2 regions of the Ruegeria sp. TM1040 genome follow, and region 1 is predicted to be linked to the other one. Evidence: riboswitches for the same ligand, from Rfam matches in the RefSeq annotation. Region 1 holds a riboswitch; the other holds the start of a gene.
What was found. Region 1 has a riboswitch for FMN ahead of TM1040_RS01965 (6,7-dimethyl-8-ribityllumazine synthase). Riboswitches for the same ligand answer to the same signal wherever they lie in the genome.

Region 1 (10,682 bases):
TTGCTGCGTGGCCACCGGCAAGGGGCAGGGCCGGCCGGAGGGACGGCCCTGCAGGAGAGGCGCTCTTGGTTACTTGAGCGCATCCCAGGAGGACTGGATCTCGGTTGCAACCTCTTCGGCAGGTTTGCCACCTGCGTAATCCACCATGCCGGTCCAGAACGACCCGGCGCCCACGCCACCCGGCATCAGATCGGATGCATCAAAGCGGAAGGTATCTGCAGAGAGAAGAATCTCGCCCATCTTCTTCAGCGTGTCGGTGGCATAGAGGTCGGTGTTGACGCTCTTCAGCGGGGTCAGGAACCCTTGCTGCGCCATCCAGACTTCATGAGCGATCGGCGCCTTCAGGAACTCCATCAGCGCCTGAGCACCGGGGCTGTCATTGGTGATCGACCAGATGGTGCCCGCGCCCAGTACCGGATTGCCAAGTTCTTTGCCTTCGTAGGCAGGGAAGTAGAAGAAATCAGCATCCAGACCCATTTCGGTGCCTTCTGGGAAGAAGGCCGGAATGAAGGACGCCTGACGGTGCATCATGCACTGCGGCGGGCTGGCAAAGAGACCTTTGGGGCTATCGCGGAAGTCGGTAGACGCCACGGCACCAGCACCACCAGAAACGAAGTCATCGTTCTTGGCGAACCAACCGAATTCCTCAATCGCACCGATGACGGCAGGATCATCGAACTTCAGCTCATTGGAGACCCATTTGTCGTAGACTGCGGGTTCCTGCGTGCGCAGCATCATGTCCTCGACCCAGTCGGTCGCAGGCCAGCCAGTCGCGCCACCGGATCCCAGGCCGATGCACCATGGAGTGTTGCCATCGGCCACCATCTGCTCGGTCAGCGCCTTCAGCTCTTCCATGGACTGCGGAGTTTCATATCCGAAATCCTCAAAGTTTTCCGGGTTATACCAAACCAGAGACTTCACATCGACCTTGTAGAACAGACCAAAGAGCCCGTCATTGCCATCTGCGCCCGGATAGGTTCCGAGATCCACCCAGGACTGACCCGCGGCGTAGTTGTCGCGCACCCAGTCGGCGGTTTCTTCACCAAGCGGCGTGATGAAGCCTCGCTTGGCCATATCAGACACCAGACCGGGCTGCGGGAAAACAGCAACATTGGGGGCAGAGCCTGCCTCGGCATCGACCACGATCTGCTGCTCAAAGCTGTCGGAGCCTGCATAGCGCACATCCGCACCGGTCGCGGCTGCGAAGTAGGCCAGTACGTTTTCAACAACCTCTTGGTCAGGCCCGAGCCATGGACCAAACACGGTGACCTGCTCACCGTTCAGGTCGATCTTCTCCAGCTCTGCGTAGCTGTCCCAGTTGAAGGCGCCTTCGCCGACCGGAAAAATCAGATCCTGGGCGCTCGCCGTTCCTGCCATCAACGCGGTGATCGCTGCGGCTGACATCAATACTCGTTTCATTGGGTCTCCTCCCTTTACTCTCCGCATCCACCATAGAGCCGCATCAGTCTTGATGCCTTCGCTCGGCGGCGCGTCCTCAAGCGATTCAAAGCGCTTTGATTGATTTCAAAATTTCGGATTCGGGCCCAAGTGTCAACAATTCTCTGCTCGGATTATTAGTTTACACTTGAACTAGCGATGTTGCCTTTGACATAACTTGAATAGAGCTTCGGGTTCGGAGACCGACTTCTCGCAGACTTTTTAAAGCGCTTTGGAGGCCCAGCCCCATGAACCTCAAAGAACTTTCGGCAGTCCTTGGTCTGTCACAAACCACCGTGAGCCGAGCGCTAAACGGCTATCCCGAAGTCAGCGAGGCTACGCGCAAGCGCGTGATGCAGGCCGCCCAAGATCACAATTATCGCCCCAACACCCGTGCCAAGGCATTGGCGACGGGGCGCGCGATGGCAATCGGTCATGTGATTCCGCTCTCGACCCAGCACGAGATGATGAACCCGATTTTCAGCGACTTCATTGCGGGCGCCGGAGAGAGCTACAGCCAAGCAGGCTACGACATGGTGCTCTCACTGGTCGCCGACGAAGATCAGTCCCGCGCCTATCACGAAATGGCCGCCAAGCGGAACGTGGATGGCATCGTGTTGCACGCACCAAAGATGCGCGACTCTCGGATTACGATGCTGCAAGAGATCGGCCTGCCCTTTGCAGTGCATGGGCGCGCCACCGATATTTCCAGACCTTACAGCTGGCTCGACGTGAACAATACCAGCGCGTTTCGGCGCGCAACCGACTTTCTGCTGGATCTGGGCCACCGCCGGATCTGCCTTGTGAACGGTCAAGAGAGCATGGATTTCGCGCACCGCCGCCGCCAGGGCTATGAGGCGGCGCTGCAGGCACGCGGAATCCCAGTTGATCCCGCCCTGATGACGGCAGGAGAGATGACCGAAGTCTATGGCTACGACACCGTGCAACGCACGCAGGCACTGGAAGATCCGCCCACCGCCTATCTGGTGTCCTCGATCATCGCCGCCTTTGGTGTGCGCCGCGCAATCGAAGAATCCGGGCTCAAAATGGGGCGCGACATTTCGGTTATCACCCATGACGACGACCTGTCTTATCTGCGAAACGGGGCCGATGTGCCGGTCTTTACCGCCACTCGTTCCTCGGTGCGCGATGCCGGGCGCAGGTTGGCCAAACTCCTGATTTCACAGATCGAAGACCCGGGCGATGCGCCCTTGACTGAGCTTTTGGAAGCCGAACTCACTGTCGGTCGCTCAACAGGCCCCGCCCCCAACAGGACATCAAAGACATGACGGATTTCACTTTTACACGCCGCGACTTTCCAGGGGATTTCCTGTTCGGCTGCGCGACGTCTTCCTATCAGATTGAAGGCCATCAATATGGCGGCGCAGGGCCGACCCATTGGGATAGTTTTGCCGCAACACCCGGCAATGTGGTGCGTTCTGAGGATGGCGCACGCGCCTGTGACCACTACCACCGCTTTGAGGAGGACCTCGATCTCGCCGCTGCAGCGGGGTTTGAGTGCTATCGGTTCTCGACCAGTTGGGCACGCGTGCTGCCCGAGGGGCGTGGCACGCCCAATGCCGAGGGGCTCGATTTCTACGACCGGCTGACCGACGCGATGCTCGAACGCGGCCTGAAGCCCTGCGCGACGCTCTACCACTGGGAGCTGCCGCAGCCACTGGCCGACATGGGCGGCTGGCGCAATCGAGATGTAAGCAACTGGTTTGCCGAATTCACCGAAGTCATCATGTCCCGGATCGGCGATCGGATGTATTCCGTGGCACCCATCAACGAACCCTGGTGCGTTGGGTGGCTTTCGCATTTTCTGGGCCATCACGCGCCCGGTCTGCGCGACATCCGCGCCACCGCACGGGCCATGCACCATGTCCTGTTGTCCCATGGCCGCGCCATCGAAGTGATGCGGGGCCTTGGAATGAACAACCTTGGTGCGGTGTTCAATTTTGAATGGGCGGAGCCGCTGGATCAGAGTGCCCAAGCTCAGGCCGCGGCAGAAACCTATGATGCGATCTACAACCGCTTTTTCCTCGGCGGGGTCTTTAAAGGCGCTTATCCCGAAGCAGCCTTGCGCGGGCTCGAACCCCATTTGCCGCAGGGCTGGCAGGACGATTTCGCCACCATCACCCAAAAGGTCGATTGGTGCGGTTTGAACTATTACACTCGCAAGGTGATCGGTCCAGACAATGGCCCCTGGCCCCATTACGCAGAGCTGGTGGGCGAACTGCCCACGACCCAGATGGGGTGGGAGATTTATCCAGATGGGCTTTACAAGTTTCTGAAGCGCACAGCCGAAGACTACACCGGAGGTCTGCCGCTCATCGTGACCGAGAACGGCATGGCAAACCCGGATGTGCTTCTGGAGGGCGAGGTGCCGGACGCAGCCCGCATCGCCTACGTTGAGGCACACCTTGCGCGGGTACGCCAAGCGATTGCAGAGGGCGTCCCGGTGAAGGGTTACTTTCTGTGGTCACTTCTCGACAATTACGAATGGGCGCTCGGGTACGAGAAACGCTTTGGTCTGGTGCATGTCGACTTTGAGACGCTGAAGCGCACGCCGAAGGCCTCTTATCGTGCCTTGCAACGTGCGCTTACCGCATCCTGAACTCAAAGAAGCGCCGCACTTCTTTTTCTGAGAGGTGCGGCGCAGGCCATTTAGGCCACGGCCTCGACCGGAGTTGGGGTAAGATCGCGGTACAGATTGGCCATCCGCACTGCCGCCTGTGCAGCCTCGCGGCCCTTCTTCACAAAATGCGCGTGATAGAAGGTCTGGTGTTCCTCGCTCGGCTGGAAATGATGCGGCGTGAGAGATACCGACAGCACCGGCACGCCTGTCTTGAGGCCGGCCTCCATCAACCCGGACACCACCGCCTGTGCCACGAAATCATGGCGGTAGATCCCGCCATCCACGACCAGAGCGGCCGCGGCGATCGCGTCATACTCACCCGTGGCCGCAAGTTTCTGAGCCAGCAGCGGCATCTCGAACGCGCCGGGCACGTCGAAGACGTCGACGGCGGCGTCAAGCCCAAAATCGGCGAGTTGGTCTTGGAACCCGATCAATGCCTGATCCACGATATCGGCATGCCACTGCGCCTTGATGAAGGCGAATTTTGGGGATTTTGTCATAGCTCTTGATCCTTTCAACATGACAGAATCCCAGAGCGCAAAAGACCACCTGCACCCATCGGTACACGCAGTACATTCTCTCCCATCCGGACTATGACCGTCGGCCCCGGAATTCCACCGGATCTGCTGACCCACCCCGTAGAGGTGGCGCTCGCGGGCTATAACCGCCGGTGGGGAATTTCACCCCGCCCTGAGAATGGAAAAGAGCTAGGCAGCCTCTGCGGCATTGTCAATGCACAGGGCACGCCGAACCATCGAGCGCCCGTTAGGTCATCCGGCTGCGTTTCGTGCCAAACGTCACAAAACTGTGCCCCTATCCCGCTATTTGCTGGGCTGGAAACGTTTCCATCTCACGACTCGCAAAAGGTTCAAATGACCGACAGGACCCGCATAACCATCAAGGATGTCGCCCTCGCTGCCGGATGTGGCGTCGCAACTGCGAGTCGCGTGCTGAATAAATCCGGCCCCGCCAGCGCTGAGACCCGCGCTCGTGTTGAAGATGCAGCGCGGCGCATGGGTTTTGTCTTTTCCGCGACTGGACGCGCCTTACAAAGCCGCAAGAGCATGACCGTCGGTTGCCTTATTCCGTCGCTCGCCAACCCGGTGTTTGCGGAGGCCGTGCAGGGGGCTCAGGAAGAGTTGCGCAGCCACGGGTATCAGCTGTTGGTCGCCAGCTCCAATTACGATGACGAAACGGACAATGACATTCTCACAACTCTCCTGAGTAAGGATGTCGACGGCCTGTTGGTGACAATGGCCGCGCCACAGGAGAGTGTGCCGCTCGCACAGGCTCGGGCGCGCGACATCCCCGTCTGCCTGATGTTTCACGACCCTCTGCCCGACTGGCCCAGCGCGCATGTGTCCAACGCGCAGGCCGCCGCAGAAGTCGCGCGCCAGTTTGCCCTCTACGGCCACGAGCGCACCGGATTTCTGGCGTTGCGATTTTCGACCTCGGACCGCTCACGCAACCGGTTTGACGGGTTTCGGGCGCAATGTGCCGCCCTCAATCTGGCCCCACCCAAGCTGATCGAGATCACCGAGACCGAAGCCAACACGCCCAGTATCCTTGCCCAGCGCCTCTCGGACCACCCGGATCTGACCGCGATCTTTGCCTCCAATGACTTCCTGGCAATCGCCGTGCAAAAAGCCGCGCCTTTGATGGGGCGGCATGTCCCGCAGGATTTGTCGGTTGTGGGGTTCGATGGGATCGAGGTCGGGCGTTTGCTGGATCGCTCGCTTGCCACGATCGAGACCACCCCAGAGGCAATGGGTCGCCAGGCCGCACAGACGCTTTTGACCGGACTGCAGGGCGGCGCAATGACAGAACTTGCGCCCCTGCCTTTTACTTTCCGCGCCGGGGCAACCTTGTCCGGACCCCGCGCGAAAAGCCCTGACGACGACCGGGGTGCTGCCCAGTCGCCGTCTGTTCCCCCGTTCACGTCCAACGACAAACAAGGATGAACCCATGAAACATATCGCTCTTACGGTTCTGGCTGCAACCGCTCTTGCGGCACCGCTGACCGCGTCTTTTGCATCTTCGGCGCAGGCCGAAGACGCCATCTGCTACAATTGCCCCCCGCAATGGGCGGATTGGGCGTCCATGCTGGAGGCCATCGAGACCGAGATCGGTGTCAGCCTTCCGCATGACAACAAGAACTCCGGCCAGACATTTGCACAGCTTGTGGCTGAAAAAGACAGCCCCGTGGCAGATGTGGCCTATTACGGTGTGACCACCGGCATCAAGGCGGGCAAGGAAGGTCTGGTCGAGGCGTACAAGCCCGCAGGTTTTGACGAGATCCCGGAGGGGCTCAAAGACCCCGAAGGCAAGTGGTTCGCAGTGCATTACGGCACCATCGGGTTCTTTGTGAATGTGGACGCCCTTGGCGGCGCGCCCGTCCCGCAGTGCTTTGCAGACCTGAAAAAGCCTGCCTATCAGGGAATGGTGGGTTATCTGGATCCCTCGTCGGCCTTTGTCGGATATGCCGGGGCCGTCGCCGTCAACCTTTCCTTTGGGGGCGATCTGCAAGACTTTGACCCCGCAATCGAGTATTTTTCCGAGCTGGCAGAGAACGCACCGATCGTGCCCAAGCAGACGTCTTATGCGCGGGTCGTATCGGGAGAGATCCCGATCCTGTTTGATTACGACTTCAACGCCTATCGCGCGAAATACGAAGAAGACGGAAATTTTGAATTTGTCCTGCCCTGCGAGGGGTCGGTGCGTGTACCCTATGTCATGAGCCTCGTGGGCAATGCGCCTCACGGCGAGACCGGCAAGAAGGTTCTGGATTTCATTCTCTCTGACAAAGGGCAGGCGATCTGGACCAACGCCTATCTGCAGCCCGCGCGCCCGGTTGAGCTGCCTGCTGAGGTGGCGGAGAAATTCCTGCCCGCCAGCGATTATGCCCGTGCACAGGCTGTGAACTATGCAGAGATGGAAAAGGCGCAGGCCGGTTTTGGCGAACGCTACCTGAACGAAGTCAAATAATCCAACACCGGGAGCGCGCGTCCCGGTGTGCTCCCGGTACTTCAGGAAAGAACTCCCGTGACGGCCCGTTCCTTTGGCGTTTTATGCCTCCTTCCTCTGTTGATCTTCACGCTCGCTTTTCTCGCGCTACCCTTGGTGCGCCTTGTGCTGTCCTCCTCCGAGGGCGCAGAGGGCTGGAGCGTTTATGTCAGGATGCTGCAAACCCCGCGGTATCTCTCAGCCCTTCTGCAAACCCTTCTGGTTTCAGGCGCGGTGACTCTCGCGGCCTTGGCCGTCTCCACCACTGCAGGGCTTTTTCTGACCCGCAATCGGTTCTGGGGACGCAGTGCCCTCTTGTCGATCCTGACACTGCCCCTCGCGTTTCCCGGTGTTGTGGTCGGCTTTATGATCATCCTTCTCGGGGGTCGGCAGGGGCTGGTAAACCAGATCACCCCAAGTCACGTGGTCATTGCCTATTCCACCTTTGGGCTCTTCCTCGGCTATCTCTATTTCTCCATCCCACGGGTGCTGCTGACCGTGATGGCCGCGGCCGAGAAGATAGATCCTGCACTGGAAGAAGCCGCGCGCAGCCTTGGCGCGCCAGCCCATCGAGTGCTCTGGGATGTACTCTTGCCAGCGCTGCGCCCAGCCATGGTCGCGGCGGGGGCGATCGCCTTTGCCACCGCCATGGGGGCCTTTGGTACTGCCTTCACCTTGGCCACGGACATCGATGTCCTGCCGATGGTGATCTACACCGAGTTCACGCTATCGGCGAATTTCGCCATGGCTTCGGCGCTCTCCATCGCATTGGGCATTGTCACATGGGGAGTCCTCTTGATTGCGCGCAGCTTTTCCGGCGGCGCGATAGCTGCAGGAGGATAAGACATGCGACGACTGCCTCATCTCTTATCACTCATGGTCACGCTGCTGGCCTGCGCCTTCTTGCTGGTGCCCACGGTGCAATCGGTGCTCGCGGGGCTGACCGCCAACTACTTCCGTGGCCTTTCTTCGGGTCTTACACTCAAATGGGTGGCTGAGGTCTGGACGCTTTATGCAGACAGTATCTTTCTCTCCATCTGGCTCGCTGTCGCATGCCTTGTGATGACGCTGATCCTGGGCGTGCCCGCAGCCTATGCGCTGGCCCGAAATCCCGGCCGACTGTCGCGTATCCTGGAAGAGTTCATTTCCCTGCCGCTGGCCGTGCCGGGGCTGGCGCTCGCACTTGCGCTCTTGCAGCTCTACGGCGCGCAGCAGGGGTTTCGCGCGCATTGGAGCTTTATCCTTGTCGGGCATGTTCTTTACACCCTGCCCTTCATGGTGCGCGCGGTGCAGGCTGTGCTGGCTGCAATCGACCTCAAGACGCTTGAGGAAGGGGCGGCATCTCTTGGCGCAGGGCCGGCGCGGCGCTTTGTCGATATTGTGGTTCCCAACGCTCTGCCCGGTATTCTTGCCGGGAGCCTCACGGTCGTCACACTCTCTATCGGAGAGTTCAATCTCACATGGATGCTTCACACGCCGCTTTTAAAAACCCTGCCTGTAGGGCTTGCGGATTCCTACGCCTCGATGCGGCTGGAAATCGCCTCCGCCTATACACTGGTCTTTTTCGTGATGATCGTCCCGCTTCTGATGGCGATGCAATGGGCCTCTGCCCGCGCCCAAAGGATACTGTCATGACCCTTACTCTCTGCCGCGTTGCCAAAACCTATGACGATGGCACCCGCGCCCTCAATCCTACTGATCTGGAAATTGATCCCGGCGAGATCATATCGCTCCTTGGCCCTTCGGGTTGCGGCAAGACCACCCTCCTGCGCCTCATTGCCGGGCTTGAAGTGCCGGATACAGGCGCAGAAATTCGGTTCGGGGATAAGGATGTCACCCACCTGCCCGTTGAAAAGCGCAATATCGGCATGGTGTTTCAATCCTATGCGCTGTTTCCCAACATGTCCGTGCGCGACAACATCGGGTATGGTCTCAAGATGCAGCGCCTGCCGCGGGCCGAGATCCAGCGCCGTGTCGACGAAGTCATCACTCTGTGCCGCCTGGAACCTTATGCCCACCGCGCGATCACCGCGCTCTCTGGCGGGCAACGCCAACGGGTCGCACTGGCCCGCGCATTTGCCCCACGCCCGCGCCTGATGCTGCTGGATGAGCCCCTGTCGGCGCTGGATGCCGCCCTCCGGCTGGAGCTGCGCGACGAGTTGGCCGCGCTCTTGCGCCAGTTCGGAACCACGGTGATTTTTGTCACCCACGATCAGGACGAAGCCCTCGCCATCGCGGACCGGGTCGCAGTGATGGAGGGGGGGCATATCCGCCAGATCGGCACTCCAGAAGAGCTCTATCGCAATCCCAAATCCGCTTTCGTGGCGGAATTTGTCGGCCACGCGATGCCATTGCGCGGAGAAATTTCCGACCGGACGCTCCGTCTCCCCGGCGGTGCCCTGCCGCTGCCGCTGCCGGACAATGCCGCAAACGGTGCCGTCTATGTGCGTGCAGAAGATCTGCGCGTCGACCCCAAAGGCCCGCTCAGGGCACAGGTGGAAACTGTCACCTTCCTCGGCACCCATTACCGGCTTGGGCTCACCGGGCTGACGGATCAGCGCCTGTTTGCCCTGCACCACGGAACCTCTGCGCCCGTTGTCGGCGACACCCTACACCTGTCCATTCCGCCTGAGGCCCTGATTTGCCTCCCCCAACACTAGAGTTTGCACATGACGTCCTTCATTCAACTCACTGACACGCATATCGTCTCTGAAGGTTCACTCGCCTACGGGCGCTCGGATACCGCGACGGCGCTGGCGCGCGCGGTGGACACAATCAACAGCAGACTGCCGGTCCTCGATCCCGTGGACTGCGTGGTGGTGACAGGCGATCTAACGGATCACGGCAGCGCGGAGGAATATGCACATCTGCGCCAACTGCTTGCGCCATTGAACGTGCCTGTGCGGGCTATCCCCGGCAACCACGACACGCGCGAGGCCATGCGTGCAGCTTTCGCCACCGAAGATTGGATGCCTGCGTCTGGCCCAATTCAATGGCATCACGATTTTGGTCCCTTTGCGATGGTGGGCCTCGACACATTGGTTGAGGGCGCTCCCTACGGGATGGTGTGTGAGGCCGGGCTTGGGTTTCTGGCGCGTAGTCTGAAGACCACCCCAGACAAGCCGCTTGTGGTCGCCACGCATCATCCTTGGATCCCTTCGGGTATGGCAGATATGGACCGCAACAATCTGCGCAACGGGCCCGCAATGCTGGATCTTCTGCGTGAGCATGACGCCCCGGTGCACGTAATCTCCGGCCACCTGCACCGCGCCATGAGCGCGCTCGTCGACGGGGTGCTGCATCAGGTGGCCCCCGCACCCTGCCATGCGGTGCATCTCGATCAGCGCGCAGATGCGGTAAACAGCCTTGTACTGGAGCCGGGTCAAGTGACGGTCTACAACTGGCACGACGTCACAGGCGGCCTGGTCAGCGACTTGCTTCCCATCGGAGATTATCCCGGCCCTTGGCCCTTCTATGACTGAGCGTGCCCCGGCAACCGGAGCACGCGCACAGACACGGTAGATCTCAGAATCCGCTGACCTCAGGAAGCCAGGTAGACAGGTTTGGTACAAATGTGATCAGCAAAAGCGCCGCGGCCAAG
Region 2 (10,682 bases), on a different replicon from region 1:
AACGGATCACCGTGATCAAGCAACCCATTGGCGTTGCCGCTTCGATCACGCCATGGAATTTCCCCAACGCCATGATCACCCGCAAGGCAGGGCCGGCACTGGCGGCCGGCTGTGCCTTTGTGGCGCGCCCGGCCTCTGAAACACCGCTCTCCGCCACCGCACTCGCCGTATTGGCAGAACGCGCGGGCATCCCTGCGGGTGTTTTCAATGTCATCCCCGCTTCGGACGCCTCCGGCATTGGCAAGGAATTCTGCGAGAACCCGATTGTGCGCAAGCTGACGTTTACCGGGTCAACCAACGTCGGTCGAATCCTGCTCCGCCAAGCAGCGGATCAGGTGATGAAATGCTCCATGGAGCTCGGCGGCAACGCACCTTTCATCGTGTTCGATGACGCCGATCTCGATGCGGCGGTCGAGGGCGCCATCATGTGCAAGTTCCGCAATAATGGCCAAACCTGCGTCTGTGCCAACCGGATCTATGTGCAGTCTGGGATCTATGATGCGTTTGCCGCCAAGCTGAAGGAAAAAGTCGAGGCCATGAAGGTCGGAGACGGGCTTGAGGATGGCACGCACTTTGGCCCATTGATCTCTGAGGCTGCAGTCAAGAAGGTCGAAGACCACATCGCGGATGCCATGGACAAGGGTGCCGAGGTAATCCTAGGCGGCGCGCCATCAGAGCTCGGTGGCACCTTCTTTGAACCCACCATCGTGACCGGCGCGACACCGGACATGGCTTTCGCGCAGGATGAGACCTTTGGCCCGCTCGCGCCGCTCTTCAAGTTTGAGACCGAAGACGAGGTGATCGAGATGGCGAATGACACCATCTTTGGCCTTGCATCCTATTTCTATGCCAAGGATCTGAGCCGCGTGTACAAGGTCGCCGAGGCGCTGGAATACGGAATTGTGGGGATCAATACAGGGATTATTTCTACCGAGCTTGCGCCCTTTGGAGGTGTAAAACAATCCGGGCTTGGACGGGAAGGCAGCCATCACGGCATCGAGGACTATCTCGAAATGAAGTACCTCTGCATGTCCGTTTAAACCCCTTGACCGTAAAATGAATCTCAGGCGGCTGGGGGTTCGATCCCGGCCGCCAACGCCCGACACAGACGACCAATTGCATTGTCCCAGGCAGAAACCTCGGCCGCCGTGAGTTCAGCTTGCATGACCTCGCAAAACGCCAGATGCAACGCCCGTTGTGCCGTATACATCTGGTCCAATGTCAGCCCCAGGTGCTTGTGTCGTTGCAACAAGTCATCAACCAGAACCATCATTTCCCGATCTCGTCCGAGACTCTGCATCCCAGTGGTCAGAACGCGGGCAAACATTTCTGTTTGATGCGAGAAATCACGGGTGAACATGACCTCGGCGTCAGGTAGCTCAAGAAACAGATGATGGTAGAACTTTTCTGCCAACGCGGCCTTTTGTGCAAAGACCCTATTAAAGCTGACCTTGATGAGTTGCACTTCAATCTGACGCAGTATCGCCATTCCCATCGCACACCTCGAACATTTTGGAGGGCCGGTTTCCGTCCACGAGGATAGCAATGTTGTGTAAACACCGGCTTACACAGACGTCACGAAACATACAAAAAACCGTTGCGAATAGTTTGCACAGCGCGGGCATGGCCTTGGCATCGATTTCATTCCTACAGGAGCTGCCGATGTCCCTGCGCCTAGTGTGCCTGACCTCCGCCCTCGCGCTGACCGCCGGTTTTGCGCAGGCTGAAAAAGCCTTCAACCGGATCGCGTCTTTCCCCGTCATCAAGAACATGGCCGAAGGTGCCGACCAGAGCCGCGAAAGCTCGCCCGAGATCATCGACGTGACCGCCGATGGCATGACGCTGGTCTATACCGACAGCCCGCTGGGCGCGCTTGGGATGATCGACATCACCGATGCCGCCAACCCGGTGCCCAAAGGCAATATCGCCCTTCCGGGCGAGCCCACCTCGGTCGCAGTGGTCGGTACCATCGCATATGTCGGGGTCAACACCTCGGAGAGCTACACCCAGCCTTCCGGGCAAGTCATGGCCTTTGACACCGCAACAGGCGCGGAACTTGCCTCCTGTGATTTGGGCGGTCAGCCGGACTCCCTCGCAAAATCCAAGGACGGCGCCTTCCTGTCCATCGCAATCGAAAACGAACGCGACGAAGACCTGAATGACGGGATCATTCCGCAATTGCCCGCAGGCAACCTCGTTATGATCAACACCACGCAAGACGGCCTGAACTGCGCCAGCATGAAGATGGTGGATCTGACCGGTCTGGCCGAGATCGCAGGATCGGACCCGGAGCCAGAGTATGTCTCGATCAACAACCTCGACGAGACGGTTGTGACGCTGCAAGAGAACAACCACATGGTCGTCGTGTCCAGGGATGGTGAGATTCTCAGTCACTTCTCCGCAGGCGCCGTGGACCTCGATGGCATTGATGCCACCGACGAGCGCGGTGCACTGATCTTTGACGAAAGCCAGAAGGGGCGCCTGCGCGAACCTGATGCTGTGACCTGGATTGACGCAGATCACTTTGCCACCGCAAACGAGGGGGACTACAACGGCGGTTCGCGCGGTTGGACCATCTTCCACAAAGACGGCTCTGTGGTCTATGACTCTGGCGTTTCTTTTGAGCATGCGATCATCCAGATCGGCCACTACCCGGACAAGCGTTCCGATGCCAAAGGTGTCGAACCGGAATCTGTGACCTTCGCAGAGTTTGACGGCACACCTTTCGTGTTTGTCGGGGCAGAGCGCGCTTCGGTTGTTGGCGTCTATGACGTCACCGACCCGGCAAAACCGGTTCTGACACAGTTGCTGCCCTCTGGTACCGGCCCCGAAGGCTATGTGACCATTCCCGAGCGCGGCCTTCTTGTTTCAGCCAACGAGAAAGACCTCCTCGAAGACGGTGGCGCACGGGCGCATGTGATGCTCTTTGAGCTTCAGGATGGCGCAGCCACATATCCTCATCTGACCTCGGCAGGAGCCAAAGAGCTGATCGGCTGGGGCGCCATCTCCGGCATGGTTGCGGATGAAGACGGTATGATCTGGGCGGTCAATGATAGCTTTTACGGCTTCCAGCCCTCGATCTTCAAGATTGACCCCTCTCAGACCCCAGCGCGCATCACCGATGTGATCCGCATTCATCGCGCCAATGGCGACGCTGCGCAAAAACTCGACCTCGAAGGGATCACGCTTGATGGCGAAGGCGGCTTCTATGTGGCGTCCGAGGGCCGCACGGAACGCGCGATCCCGCACGCGATCTATCACGTCAGCGCCGAGGGCCTGATCAAAACCAACAAGGGTGAAATCGCGATCCCCGCAGAGCTGCAGTCCGTCGAGAAGCGCTTTGGCTTTGAAGGCATCACCAAGGTTGGCAACACGCTCTGGATGGCGGTGCAGCGTGAGTGGAAAGACGATCCCGAAAACCATGTAAAGCTGGTTTCCTACAATCTGGATACCAAGGAATGGGGCGCCGTTCTTTATCCAAAGGCAGCGCCGGCCACCGGCTGGGTTGGTCTGTCGGAAATCGTGGCGCATGGCGATCATGTCTATGTGATTGAGCGCGACAACCAGCATGATGACCGCGCAGTCACCAAGAAGATCTATCGCATTGCGCTCTCGGATATGGTTCCTGCCCCGCTTGGCAGCGATCTCCCTGTCGTGACAAAGGAAGAGGTCCGCGACCTGCTGCCTGACCTGAAATCCACCGGCGGCTATGTGCTCGACAAGGTTGAAGGTTTGGCCATCCTGGCAGACGGCACCGCTTGGGTGTCGACCGACAATGACGGTGTCGATGACAGCTCTGGCGAGACGATGTTCTGGTCGTTCAAGGTCGACTGATCCGACCCGCGATCTGTCCGGCGCCTGCCATCATGGCGCCGACGTCGCCGCACAGCAAAGGGGTCCCTAGCGGGGCCTCTTTTTTGCATCTTACGTCGCGCGCAATTCGCAGCTGCGTGCTTTTCTTTGCACAATCGCTTCGCTATCAGGTTCATGCCTCATCATGAGGCGATATTCTCAGGGCAGGGTGAAAGTCCCTACCGGTGGTCACAGCCCACGAGCGGCCCTTGGTTTGACAAGGGTGACAGCAGACCCGGCGCAATTCCGGGGCCGACGGTTACAGTCCGGATGAAAGAGAATGGAGAGACCCGCGCCCTTCGCCATGTGCAGGAGGGCTTTGGGTCTATTCGTTTGCCTTGGGTCAATTGCGGACCGAGGAAAGGACAACACGCAGATGACTCAATCGCTTCCTACCCCGCTCAAGGCGGCTGGCCTCATGGTCATCGCCGGAGCCTGCTTTGCGCTGGTGAACACCGCACTGCAATCGGCCACGATGCTGCATGGGGCCTCTGCTCCGATGGTGACCTTCTGGCAGTATCTGATCGCGCTTCTGTTTTACATCCCATGGATCTGGCGCAACTGGACTGCCGTTCTGTCGACCCGGCAAATGATCACCCATGTGATCCGGGTCGTGCTGGCCGTTGCCGGTGTGCAACTCTGGACGCTTGGGCTGGCCCATGTGCCAATCTGGCAGGCGATTGCCTTGATCTTGCTTTCGCCCTTTTTTGTCACCATCGGCGCGGGTCTTTTCCTCGGCGAAGATGTTTCCTTGCACCGCTGGGGCGCTGTTGTTGTGGGCATCTTTGGTGGCATGGTGATCCTGGCCCCGTGGTCAGATCGCTTCCAGATCGCGGCCCTTCTGCCAGTCGCTGCGGCGGCCTTTTGGGCTGCGAGTTCCGTTGTGACCAAGCACCTCACACGGCGCGATAGCACCGAGACGGTCACGATCTATCTGCTGCTGCTCCTCAGCCCTGCAAATGCGCTCCTGTCACTTGGTGGCGGCTTTGCACTGCCAGAAGGCACTATCTGGCTTGTGATTGGCGCGGGACTGTTGACGGCTCTGGCGCAGCATAGCCTGGTGCGGGCCTACACGCTGGCAGACGCAGCGTTCCTTCAACCCTTTGATCACCTGAAACTGGTCTTCAACGTGGGGCTGGGCGCAGTTGTCTTTGGGTTCTTGCCGGATGGCAACATGTGGCTGGGCACCGCGCTGATCATTGTTGCAAGCGCCTATCTGCTGAACAGAGAGGCCCGTGCTAAACCGGGTTCAGCCGCGCAAAACGCCTGAGACCATCTCGGCAAATGGGGCGCGGGCCTGAACCTTAGCCGTACTCAGCACGCTGGCATCGTAATATCGCCCCCAGGCGTCGTGCGTACATCCCATCAGGGACGCAGCTCCCAAGAGCTGCGTCACCACGCCCAATGCCCCGGCAACGCCTTTGCCCTCCCAGCGCTCGGTGGCTTGCACGGTGGCGACGAGGCTTTCAAACAAGGTCGCAAAAGACGTACCTCCGTCACGTGGCAGCGCCTGATCCAAGAGCTCTCGCAGCACGATCTGGGCCGAGGCGCAATCCGCCTGCAGCGCCGATTGGTAAGCTGCAAAGAACGTCTCCAGTTGCTCTTCTGGCGGGCGGTCATCTTCCATCGCATCAAACAGCAGTTGAAGTACCGACGACGCAGCCTGTTCAACCGCCAAAGCATAGAGCGCGTTCTTGCTCCCAAAATGGTGCAACAGCGCCTGTTTGCTGAGGCCGAGTTCCTGTGCGATGGCTGAGATGGAGGCCCCGGCATACCCATGTGCCGCAAACAAGCGGCAAGCGCTTTCGATCAACTGTGTGCGGGTACTGGTAGATGTCATCTCGGCCAGGGTCATACATCCATTAAGGCAGGCATTCTGCCGCAGGACAACCTACCGCTTGGTAAATAACGTAAATCCATGAATAAAAAGAGCTCCCGTCTAACCAGCCGGGAGCCCTCGGAATAGGACGCAACTCGCATCCTGCGTCAGATCAGTTCACGGTCGAGCCCGAAATTTCCTTGGGCTTGGACGCCGCAGCGGAGGAAATCTCGATCCGGCGCGGCTTCAGCGCCTCAGGCACTTCTCGCACGAGATCGATATGGAGCATGCCGTCGCCGTGGCTGGCGCCCTGCACCCGCACATGATCTGCAAGGGTGAAACGGCGTTCAAAGGCTCGGGTTGCAATCCCGCGATGCAGGTAGGTGCGCTCGCCGTTCTCTTCGGACTTGCGCGCGGACACGACCAGGGCGTGCTCTTTTACCTCGACGTTCAACTCGTCTTCGGAAAAGCCCGCGACAGCGATCGAGATGCGGTAGGCATCGTCCGAGGTTTTTTCAATGTTGTATGGGGGGTAGCTTGGCTGCTGGAGATCCGAGCTCATCACCCGGTCCATTAAATCGGCAATCTGGTCGAAGCCGACAGTTGCACGGTGCAGCGGAGCAAAATCAAACGTACGCATGGTTCATCCTCATCTTTGAGCGATAACTGCTATAAAGCCCTCCCAACACGGGACGGGTGGATTGATCCAAGGCCCAGTCTTTGGCGCCTTGGGTACCTCCCATGTATGAAGGGTCATTTTTGTTTCAAGAGGGGGCGAATTCAGTTGGAAATGAATTTTGCACCAATGTCGCTGCGGCGCGGTTCCCCGACCTGAACGCGACCAACCCCCTGAGGCATCCGGCTGCCGACATGGGCCCCGGTCAGCTGTGACTGCAAAAGCGCCAGTTCCTCGGCCAGCGACGCGCCCAGAGAAACGGCAGAACCCTCGACACGCGCCTTGGCTGAGACCACCGATACGATCCGCGGGCGTCCAGCGTCAAACGAAAACACAGGGGCGCCAGAGGCCCCGAAGTCCACGTCACAGGACATCACCAGGACACCATCCTGACGAGCAATCACCTTGCAGACCTCTTGGAGCGAGGGCGCCTCGGAGCGGTCCTGCGCGTAGGACACCACACCGACCCGGGCCCCCTCGCGGGGGCGCGCGTCGGTTTCAAATGGCGTGACGGTAGTGTTGCGAATGGGGCGTTGCAGTTGCAACAGGGCAATGTCGTTCCGGACTCGTTTTGCCGACAGTGTCCCGTCATAGACATAGCGCGGATGCAGGACCGCCCGCTTCACCGCGCGATAGGCCGAGGCTCGGCCGTTGCGCCATCCCGCCAAAAACTCGATTGAGGTCGGGTCGATCTGGGCCATGGTGTCGCGATCATAAAGGCAATGCGCCGCCGTCAGCACGATATCCGGAGCAATCAAGGCCCCGGTGCAGAACCCCTCGCCCGCACGATCCAGCCGCCCTACCGCTTCCCAGTCTCGGCCTGCATCTGTGGTTTCAAGACTTTTAAGACGCGTATCATTGCCGCGCAGTGTTGTGCCCGCCACCGCAGCAGCAGACAACACGCATAAAACACCACTAACAATCAATTTCTTAATCGGCAGCACGGGCAAACTCCACATCCCCTATGCGACAGCCTAGCCAACGCTTCGGGCAAAAGTTGGGCGCAGAAGGACGATTCCGCGCGCCTTTCTGTGATGCCGCCTGTGCAGCTTCAGCGCAAGATGGGAACTGAGGGTCGGCTGCGCTCCGCCGTGAGAGCGGGTGGCTGAGGGCCTCCGGTTGCCCAGTCCAAGAGCTCCACAGTGTGCACGATCGGGATCTCGGTGCCAGATCCGATTTGCATCATGCACCCGATGTTCCCCGCAGAGATGATGTCGGGATTTTTCGCCTCAAGCGTGCGCAGCTTGCGTGCCTTTAGTTGTGCGGAAATCTCCGGCTGCAGCAGATTATAGGTCCCTGCAGAGCCGCAGCACAGATGGCTGTCGGCTGGTTCAACCACTCGAAAGCCCGCGCGTTTCAGCAGCGTCTTGGGATGCGTCTTGATCTGTTGGCCATGCTGCAGCGAACAGGCGGCGTGATAGGCGACCGTCAGCCCCTTATCCTCAGCCTCTGGCATTTCAAGCTGCATCAGCAACTCGGAGATATCCATCGCCAGGTTCGACACAGTTGCCGCATCCTGTGCCAGCGCATCATTGCGGAACATGTGGCCGTAGTCCTTGACCGTGGTACCACAGCCCGATGTGTTGATGACAATCGCATCAAGGCCCTTGCCGTTCTTCTCTGCCATCCACGCGCGGATGTTCTTGGCGGCGGTTGCGTGGCTTTCGTCCTCACGCCCCATGTGATGCGTCAGAGCCCCGCAACAGCCGGCCCCGTCCGCCACAACCACCTCGCACCCCAAACGCCGAAGGAGCCGGATGGTGGCGTCATTGATATCCGTATTGAGCGCCTTTTGCGCGCAGCCCGTCATAAGCGCCACGCGTTTCACTTGCCGCCCTTCCGGCGCAAAACTCTGCGGGTCGTCATTGCGGCTCACCGGGGGGATGACCTTTGGCGCCATCTCCAGCATCGCCCGCAGCCTTGGGTCAGGCATCAGTCCCCGGAAGGGACGCGCAATCTTTGCTCCCAACAGCGCGAGGCGAAACCGCGTGGGATAGGGCAGGATGCGCGCCAGGATCCACCGCAGTGCCCGATCACCAAAGGGGCGTTTGTAATGCTTGTCGATATAGGCACGCGCGTGATCCACAAGATGCATGTAATGCACGCCCGATGGACAAGTGGTCATACAAGCAAGGCACGACAGGCATCTGTCGATATGCTTTACGGTTTTCTCATCCGGCACGCGCTCGTTCTCGAGCATATCCTTGATGAGGTAAATCCGGCCTCTCGGGCTGTCCAACTCGTCCCCGAGCACTTGATAGGTCGGACAGGTCGCCGTACAAAAACCACAGTGCACACAGGTGCGCAGGATCTCGTTGGCCCGCTGCGTACCGGGGTCCTGCAATTGCGCGTCGGTGAAACTCGTTTGCATTGTCTTACCCCATCAAACCCGGATTGAAGATCCCACGCGGATCAAATTGCTGCCGCAGCCCAGCTGAAATCGCCGCCAAAGGCGCAGGCTCCGGGTGATGCCGCGCCAGCGGGCTGCGCCCCTCGGACCGGATCAAGGTGGCGTGACCCGCTACCGTCATCCGCTGACGCAGATCGACGCCTTTTGGCATGACGGCCCAGATCAGCCCCCCGCCCCAATCACAGAAACACCGCGTCGCCCCAAGCGCCGGGATCAAGGCCACCGCATCCGAGGGTTTGACGGACAGTCGCCAGACGTCACCCTCCACCCCAGCCAGGGCCTTGAGATCGCGAATATCGCGCCAGAGCTCTTCGGAGCCTGAAACCTCCTCCACTTCCCCGAAAGGAGCAAGCAGCGCGCGCAGGGCTTCTGCACGATAGCGCACCGCGCCCTCAAAACCCTCAAGGCGCACATATGCGACCCGTTCAGTCGGATCATATGCCGCCCCAGTCACGTCATAGGGCGACCCAAGTGCTGCCGACAAGGCGGCAACCCCCTCTGGCAGATCCACACCCCGCACCGCGAGTGTGGTTTGTGTTTCCGCGCAGGGCAGCACTTTGAGAGAGACTTCGGTCAGCACACCCAAGGTGCCATGTGCGCCCGCCATCAGTTTGACGAGGTCGTAGCCCGTGACGTTTTTCATGACCCGGCCGCCGTTGCTCAGTACCTCGCCGCGCCCGTCTACAAACCGCACGCCCAGAAGAAAATCTCGTGCAGCGCCACATTGAATACGCCGTGGACCCGAGGCATTGGTGGCAAATGCGCCGCCAATGGTCGGCGCGCCTCCCGTACCGAGAAGCCCGCGCAGATCCAGAGGTTCGAAAGCAAGGCGCTGGTTCTCTGCCGCCAACAAGGTTTCGATCTCCGCCACCGGCGTCCCCGCACCGACCACCAGCGTCAGCGCGCCCGGCTCATAAAGTTTCACGCCCGACAGTCCCTGCGTCGTCAACACCTCTCCGGGGACAGACACACCCCGGGTGCCCCCACCCTGTATGCATAGAGGCTCATGCGCTCCGGCAATGATGTCGGCAAGCTCTGCCTCGCTCTGCGCTGTCATCATTTCACCTTTTTCCAATTATCCTTGGGGGTTCGGGGGCAACGCCCCCGCTTTGAGCTACTGCGCCGCAATCGCGACGTTGCGCCGGCTCTGCGTGGTTGACAGCGGAAAGACCTTTGCCGGGTTCAACAGCCACTTCGGGTCAAACACATCCTTCACGCGCAACTGGGCTTCGATGTCAGCAAGTGCATATTGATGCAGCATCAGATCTCGCTTTTCGATCCCAACGCCGTGTTCGCCGGTCAGACACCCCCCGACCTCGACACAGAGCTTCAGGATCTCGGCCCCGAAGGCTTCGCACAGCTCCAGATCACCGGGTTTGTTGGCATCAAACAGGATCAGCGGGTGCATGTTGCCATCCCCTGCGTGAAACACGTTTGCCACTTTCAGGCCGAACTCCGCGCTCATCTCCCCGATGCGACGCAGAACCTGCGGCAGGGCAGAAACGGGAATCGTCCCATCAAGACACATGTAGTCGTTGATCTGTCCCATCGCACCAAACGCGGATTTGCGTCCAAGCCAGATGCGCGCGGCTTCCTCGGAATCCCCCGCTTCGCGCAACTCCACCGGGTTGTGGCGCCGCGCGATCTCGGTGATGAGCTTCAGCTGATGGTCGATTTCTGCTTCTGACCCTTCGACTTCGATGATCAGCAAAGCTTCGCACATCGGATAGCCCGCTTTGGCAAACGCTTCGCAGGCTTCAATGCAAGGACGGTCCATGAACTCAATCGCCACCGGCAGAACGCCCGCTTTGATGATATCAGAAACACAGGCCCCAGCGACTTCATTGCTGTCAAAGGCCACAAGCACGGGCCGCGCCCCTTCGGGTTTGCGCAAAATCCGGAGGGTGGCTTCGGTCACCACGCCC

Region 2: another riboswitch for FMN. It lies ahead of TM1040_RS16910 (DMT family transporter); the one in region 1 lies ahead of TM1040_RS01965 (6,7-dimethyl-8-ribityllumazine synthase).

What each region holds. Positions count from the first base shown of each region.
Region 1 covers NC_008043.1:315,125-325,806, forward strand. Annotated here, with positions in the region: gene TM1040_RS01950 (ABC transporter substrate-binding protein) at 70-1,419, opposite strand; gene TM1040_RS01955 (substrate-binding domain-containing protein) at 1,686-2,726, shown strand; gene TM1040_RS01960 (GH1 family beta-glucosidase) at 2,723-4,057, shown strand; gene TM1040_RS01965 (6,7-dimethyl-8-ribityllumazine synthase) at 4,108-4,578, opposite strand; FMN riboswitch at 4,649-4,780, opposite strand; gene TM1040_RS01970 (LacI family DNA-binding transcriptional regulator) at 4,951-6,039, shown strand; gene TM1040_RS01975 (ABC transporter substrate-binding protein) at 6,044-7,063, shown strand; gene TM1040_RS01980 (ABC transporter permease) at 7,121-7,924, shown strand; gene TM1040_RS01985 (ABC transporter permease) at 7,928-8,716, shown strand; gene TM1040_RS01990 (ABC transporter ATP-binding protein) at 8,713-9,741, shown strand; gene TM1040_RS01995 (phosphodiesterase) at 9,751-10,563, shown strand; gene TM1040_RS02000 (TRAP transporter large permease) at 10,607-10,682, opposite strand, start outside.
Region 2 covers NC_008044.1:2,634,182-2,644,863, forward strand. Annotated here, with positions in the region: gene TM1040_RS16895 (NAD-dependent succinate-semialdehyde dehydrogenase) at 1-1,040, shown strand, start outside; gene TM1040_RS16900 (globin) at 1,064-1,489, opposite strand; gene TM1040_RS16905 (esterase-like activity of phytase family protein) at 1,663-3,834, shown strand; FMN riboswitch at 4,004-4,138, shown strand; gene TM1040_RS16910 (DMT family transporter) at 4,229-5,122, shown strand; gene TM1040_RS16915 (TetR/AcrR family transcriptional regulator) at 5,102-5,692, opposite strand; gene TM1040_RS16920 (Hsp20 family protein) at 5,844-6,311, opposite strand; gene TM1040_RS16925 (trypsin-like serine peptidase) at 6,452-7,306, opposite strand; gene glcF (glycolate oxidase subunit GlcF) at 7,399-8,718, opposite strand; gene TM1040_RS16935 (FAD-binding protein) at 8,723-9,814, opposite strand; gene TM1040_RS16940 (FAD-linked oxidase C-terminal domain-containing protein) at 9,872-10,682, opposite strand, start outside.